DNA from 3 places in the Colwellia sp. M166 genome. Region 3 is predicted to be linked to each of the others. Evidence: riboswitches for the same ligand, from Rfam matches in the RefSeq annotation. Region 3 holds a riboswitch; each other region holds the start of a gene.

Region 1 (2,278 bases), 2.3 Mb from region 3:
AACGATGACAGTATAATTCAACAATTTCATTGCCTGGAAAACGCAATCTATCCGTCATCGAGGTCAATATACGGTAGCTTTTGCCCTTGATTGTTTTACTGATTAATCTCGCTTTAATCGTTTCAGGAACATCGGGAAAGTTTTTTTGTGCATGCTTGGTTGTTTTCAATTCAATGATATGATCATTTTTACCCGCGCTAGAGATGATTTCATACTGTAAGTCGGGCCTTGCTGGTATCAGCCAGTGCCTCATACTCCCAGTTTGGTGCCAACGATTTAACAGGCCTAAAGAATAATATCCTTTATCAAACATAGTTAGTGAATTATCTGGTGTACGTTCAATTAAACGCTCAGCTAATTTCATCTCATTGGTTTTATAGTTATCAAACTCGCTACTGAGTAGTTGATGGCTGGTCAATTCCATATGACAGACCATGCGTATTTGAGGAAAGGCTGTATCACCATATTGGTTGCTACCAGAAGAGAATGCTTTACGATTGTCAGGCGTGTCGGCTGTTCGCCACACAACACCGTCAACCGCTAATAGATTCAAACCATTCCATGTTTCGAATGACTGTTGCTTATACATTGATTGAGCAGATTTATTGAAAACCTGTTTAACGGCGTCATCACCTAACCTTTGTCTCGCTTGTACCATTGCACTTGGAGCAACGAGTTGGTTTTTGCCAGGTAGCATGATATCTAGCTTATTGGCGATATTCCAAACCGATTCTTTTCGAAATAATGCCATGCCAATGACTGACCACAAAACAGCCTCAAGCGGTAACCTTCGCTTACGAACGGTAGCAATCCCTGCTTGTTGAAAGCCTTGTTCAATGATTTCAGGGTCAAGAATTTCTGATAATTTTTCAAAGGTATGGTATCGGTTGCTTTCTTCAAGTGTTGCTTGCAGTGCTTGTTCTATATTCACAAAAAAAATCCGTAGTTAGTTTCCTAACTACGGATTTTGCATGATCGTTTGGATCGGTCAACAGGTCATTTTCTTAACTGATCGGCATTGAGCATTAGCTCCTTTTTTATTATCCGCCCTGACCCGCCCTTCATGTTGCTTGACGATTTTCGTTGTAAAGCGGCATACTTAACCGTAAAATCAGCTTCATATTGTATGATATCTTTAACCAAGTATTTGATGATCATAGATCAACTTTAGGTTAATTTATAGGGAACATGGTTAAAGGCCGTGACTGTACCCGCAACTGTAAATAGCTTTATTATTCAAAGTTATAAGTCAGGACACCTAGTATCAAAATTTGTAATAACACTAATAATGTTAACACCGTGCGGGAATACACGTGAGTTACACTGTCTAAAAGACCTTCGTATCCTATTTTCAGCACCCGAATAAATAACATTATCCCCGACAAACTTTTGCGTTAACGTTTAGGTAGCAATGAAAACATACTTAGGAACATTATCCAATATTCACCAGATGTTAATATTAGGCTATTTTTGATGTCAAAATTACTCAGTGTTAAAGCAGTATCTTGGACAGTTGACAAACAAGTGATCCTGAACAACATTACTTTTGATATTAACCGTGGCGATATTATTGGCATAATAGGACCCAATGGTGCAGGTAAAACTTCGTTGCTTAAGTGTTTATTAAATCAGTATAAAAACTGGCAAGGGTGTATAAAGCTAAAAAATAAAAGTATCCGTCAATATAAACCACATGAATTAGCACAAACCTTTGCTTTAGTGGTACAAAAATCACCTCCTATATTTGATTTAAAAGTTTATGACGTAGTAAGAATGGGCTTACTGCCCTATAAAGCGCTATTTGCTCGTGACAACGACGTTGATAAAAAAGAAATTCTGCTAGCGTTAGACAAAGTAGGTTTAGCAACGAGCAAAAATAAATTCTTCAATACTTTATCTGGCGGTGAACAACAACGAGTATTGATTGCTAAAGCTTTGGTACAGAAAGCCAAAATATTAGTATTAGATGAACCCACTAATCATTTAGACATATTCTATCAACATCAAATATTACAATTAATTAAGGCTTTAAATATTACCGTGATCATGACCATACATGATCTCAATCTTGCAGCACAGTACTGCAATAGATTACTACTCTTAGATAAAGGTGATTTAGTCAGTAACAGTAGCGTTGATAAGGTGCTAACGCCTGATGTCTTAACAAGTGTTTTTGGTTTACCTTGCCATCGAGATGACGCTCAACATAGTGGCATCCCGCGAGTCTATTTTTACCCTGCACCTGACGCAACGTTCAGCCACAAACCCAATTTATCCC
Region 2 (2,278 bases), 1.2 Mb from region 3:
CTGCCTTCACTGGTGTGAACTTAACAGGTAGCTTCACTGAAGGGTCAACGGGCGGTGGCGGTGATGCTACAGGTGGTAGTGCCTCAGTAACTGATATCACAGTTGCACGTCGCGCATGGACTTATTACACCATTGATGTACCTGCAGGCATGGCAACACTTGATTTCAATATGAGTGGTGGCACTGGTGATGCAGATATGTACATTCGCCGTGGTGCACAACCAACAACTTCAACTTATGACTGTCGCCCTTATAAAAGTGGTAACACAGAAGCATGCCCATTTACTAACCCAATAGCCGACACCTGGCATATAGGTATCTATGGGTACGTTGCGGCAAGTGGTGTGAGCTTAGACGTAACATACAACCCATAAAGATATAGAAATAACCCCAAACTAGACTCCCAACTAGATTGTAACTAGGGAAGATATTAATTTATCTTCCCTTTTTTTTATCCGTCAACTTGGTCAATCACTCGCCTCGCCTCTGCTGATTTTATCAATAAATACATACGCCAAATTAAAGATAATTTTTTCAATTTATACCGGCAGTGTTATAGTCCTGGTAATTTATTATTAGGTGCTTGTTACTTACTTTTAGTGGGTAAGTTCAGGAGAATAGGGAAATTGGTGAAAATCCAGTACGTGCCCAACGCTGTAATGACGTATTAGTTTGAAAATATCGCAGAGCAATCTTATGCGCTTGCGCAATACCCTTAGGTTTAAAACCGATATTAAAGCCACTGGCAATAAATGCTGGGAAGGTATCAAACTTTAATTTATTTTATCTAAATTTATGTCTTAGTCAGAAGACCTGCCCAATAATGCCAACAAAGTGGAAGGCCGACCGCTTTTAAAGTCCAAGAAGGGGAATATTTTGGATTTATTCAATAACAACACCGCGCAGCCAAGAGCGACGCATCAATTTAATGAACAAGAGCAATATGGCTTATATAAATCAATTTTTAACCGCAGAGATGTTAGAGGGCAATTTCTAGCCACGGAAATTCCAAATGATGTACTAAGCAGGATACTATATGCTGCCCACCATGCGCCATCTGTTGGTTTTATGCAGCCTTGGAACTTCATTGTTATACAATGTCCTGAAGTAAAAACTAAAATACATCAAAGTTTTACCCTTGCTCATCAAGAAGCACAAACAATGTTTGAAGCAAGTAAGCAAGAAAAATATAAGAACTTAAAGCTTGAAGGCATTATTGAGTCACCTATCAATATCTGTATTACTTGCGATCGAAACCGAACAGGCAAAACAGTTATTGGCAGAACTCATATGAAAGAAATGGATTTATATAGCTCGGTATGTGCGGTACAAAACTTTTGGCTTGCTGCTCGTGCGGAAGGTTTAGGCGTTGGCTGGGTTTCAATTCTGCATCATGACACCTTAAAAGCAACACTCGCTTTGCCTGATTCTGTCGTACCAATCGCTTATTTGTGCCTTGGTTATGTTAGTCATTTTCAGAAAAAACCAGAGCTAGAGTCTGCAAACTGGTTACCCAGAAGACCTATTGACGAGTTGGTTAATTTTAATGGTTGGGGCCAAGAGGCTCGAAATGAAAGCGAACAAGCATTAATTAAAGCATTAAAATCAAATCAAGCATTTCCACAATCGTTTCACCCTTAAAAAATAAAGTGTGGCTCTAATTAAGTTCAGCTCAAATAATAGAAGCGTTTATAAACAAACGCTTCTATTTCTACCGTTGTTTTTAGCTTGGTATAAAGCGGTATCAGCCTGTTCAAACAATGCGGTCCAATTAAGCTCATCTTGTCGTTGAGCAATACCAATCGATACTGATATTTTAGGCAAGTAGGCTTTAGAGTCCCTTTGCATTAACTTTAATTGCGATATTGCCAGTCTAATTTTTTCAGCCACTTCATGTGCTTGTGTCATGGTTTTATTAACCATTACAACCACAAACTCTTCACCACCAAAGCGCACAGCAATATCTTGATCTGAGATGGTCGCTTTAATGACTTTAGCAATACGCTGAATCACCTTATCACCAATAAAATGACCAAACTGATCATTTACACTTTTAAAATGATCAATATCAATAGCTAATGAAGAATGAACCTGCTCTATATCGAGTTCTTGTAGCTTCATATCACAGCCTCGGCGATTATATAGCCCTGTTAAAGAGTCAACAATAGCTTCATGACGCGCGGCTTCCAGTTTAGACTTGAGAAAATTAACCTCACCACAAGCTCTAGTTAACTCTAGAGATAAATCACCATGCTGTTGTTGAGATGTCGTTATACTG
Region 3 (2,278 bases):
GCTTGCCAATTATAGTTGGCGCCTAATTGCCATACATGGTTATTCACTTCACTTTCATTAGCACCAAATGAGCTATCGTATTCAGTATCACCTTTGTCTAATTGTGCTAACCAATTTAAACTTAATGATTTGTCGATTTGTTGTTGACCATTAATAGCAAAAGAGTCAAAGCTATAGCCATCATCATCGGTTTCATTATCATCTTTAGCATCAAAACCATCACTTTCTTCGTGCTCAACACTTAAGCTCGTAAAGCCATCGCCATGTTCTATACCAACACCGCCGTTAATCATGCTGTAACCTTCGCTACCGACATTTGCACTAACGAAGTGTTCTCCACTATTTAGTTTGCGAGTAAATATTTGAATAACACCACCGATGGCATCAGATCCCCAGAGTGCTGCTCGAGGTCCTTTAACAATTTCAATACGCTCAACCAATTCAGGAGCAATATTTTGTACGTTAGTAGAGCCTAAGCTTGCAGAGCTAATACGAACACCATTTAATAAAACAAGGGTATGACCAGAGTTAGCACCGCGCATATATACTGACGATGCTTGACCACGACCGCCAGAAGTTGAAATATCAAGACCTGCAACAGTTGATAGAATATCTAGTACTGATTTAGGCTGAATACGATCAATCTCAGCACGTGTAATTACCACTTGGCTTGCTAATGAGTCAGCAATATTCATTGGTGAACGTGACGCAGTTACTGTGATTGTTTCTAAGTCATCTGCACTTTCAGTATTTGCTGAAGCGATAAAAGATGTCGACATTGCACCAGCAACAGCTAATGATAATAATGATTTTTTGAAAAAGTTATTTTGCTTAATGTTCATATGACCTCATTAATGATGCCCACCGCATCATATGTTTTACCACGTTTATACGTGGTGTAATTAAGTAAATTCAAGTGCTCGGACTGATTACGCTATACAAAAATAACGTGATTCACCGTTGCGGGGGCAGTGTAGAAATTTCATCTACTTCCCTCAAACTTACTGTATTAAACAGTAACTAACATGGTTAATTACTGTCGCTAGTTTAGATTCTTTGCATGTTGATATTTGTTAGCTAGGTATTCGACCAACAGTTTCAATAGCCCTTAAGTGCGACTACTCGGTGTATTCACACCCTGAGCAATAATCTGCTGAATTTTTTCCATAGCTAAATGCTCATTACAAACATCAGCTAATCGCTCTAGTTGTATTTCTCTGTGCTGATTAATATCAACAACCGGCTGTGCCATGTCTTTTATACCTAACCAATTGAGTACCGCTTGTGTCGGCTCAGGGCAATCAAAAAAGCCATGTAAGTAGCTAGCGATAATTTGTCCGTCATCAGAGATACAACCATCCGGTGTTTGTTGTTTTTTACCGGTACCATCACTTTCAATATGCAGTAATGGCTGGTTTAACGCTGGGCCCGTAGAGACGCCACAGTGAATTTCATAGCCTTTTAACTGACAAGTTTCACCTTTTAACGTCATGCTCGCCGTTACTTGGCTTAGTGTTTTATTTTGCGTTAGCGTGGTGGTGAAATCTAACAAGCCTAGGCCTGATATTTGCTCAACATGTGATTCAATATGTTCAGGATCGAATATCTGCTTACCCAACATTTGATAACCGCCACAAATGCCCATAACTTTACCGCCATAGCGTAGGTGTTGCTCTATTTCTTGCTGCCAACCTTGTTGCTTTAAAAAGCTTAAATCAGAAGTGACATTTTTACTGCCTGGAATAATAATTAGATCAGCCCCTTGTAACGACTGACCTATTCGGATGTATTGCAAATCAATATTGGGCTGTAAGCGCAATGGGTCAAAATCAGTGTGGTTGCTCATATGTGGTAGCAGCGGCACAAAAATTTTCACCTTCGCTTGCATGACTTTGTTATCAAGCGCGACCGCATCTTCTGCGTCTAATGCTAAGTCATGTAAATAAGGCAACACACCTAATACGGGCTTGCCTGTGCGCTCTTCAAGCCAATCTAAACCCGACTCAAGTAATTTAATATCACCGCGAAAACGATTGATAATAAAACCTTTCACTCTTGCTTGCTCTGACTCAGAAAGTAACGCCAGCGTACCAACTAAGTGAGCAAATACACCACCACGGTCGATGTCTGCCACTAAAATCACCGGGCAATCGACGGCTTCGGCATAACCCATATTGGCAAGATCATGAGCACGAAGGTTAATTTCAGCTGGGCTACCTGCCCCTTCAACCAGCAATACCTCATGATCATTGGCTAAACGGTGATGCGATTCCAACAC

Evidence for each region. A riboswitch is a leader RNA that binds a small molecule or an ion and turns the genes downstream of it on or off. The one in region 3 is predicted to bind cobalamin.
Region 1: linked by a shared signal. The riboswitch ahead of FGD67_RS04765 (ABC transporter ATP-binding protein) and the one ahead of FGD67_RS15210 (TonB-dependent receptor domain-containing protein) in region 3 are both predicted to bind cobalamin.
Region 2: linked by a shared signal. The riboswitch ahead of bluB (5,6-dimethylbenzimidazole synthase) and the one ahead of FGD67_RS15210 (TonB-dependent receptor domain-containing protein) in region 3 are both predicted to bind cobalamin.

The regions. Positions count from the first base shown of each region.
Region 1 is NZ_CP040755.1:1,043,156-1,045,433, forward strand. It holds gene FGD67_RS04760 (IS4 family transposase) at 1-931, opposite strand, end outside; cobalamin riboswitch at 1,135-1,281, shown strand; gene FGD67_RS04765 (ABC transporter ATP-binding protein) at 1,474-2,278, shown strand, end outside.
Region 2 is NZ_CP040755.1:4,532,399-4,534,676, reverse strand. It holds gene FGD67_RS20430 (S8 family serine peptidase) at 1-374, shown strand, start outside; cobalamin riboswitch at 561-836, shown strand; gene bluB (5,6-dimethylbenzimidazole synthase) at 877-1,641, shown strand; gene FGD67_RS20420 (GGDEF domain-containing protein) at 1,690-2,278, opposite strand, start outside.
Region 3 is NZ_CP040755.1:3,375,686-3,377,963, reverse strand. It holds gene FGD67_RS15210 (TonB-dependent receptor domain-containing protein) at 1-842, opposite strand, end outside; cobalamin riboswitch at 896-1,040, opposite strand; gene FGD67_RS15205 (cobyric acid synthase) at 1,109-2,278, opposite strand, start outside.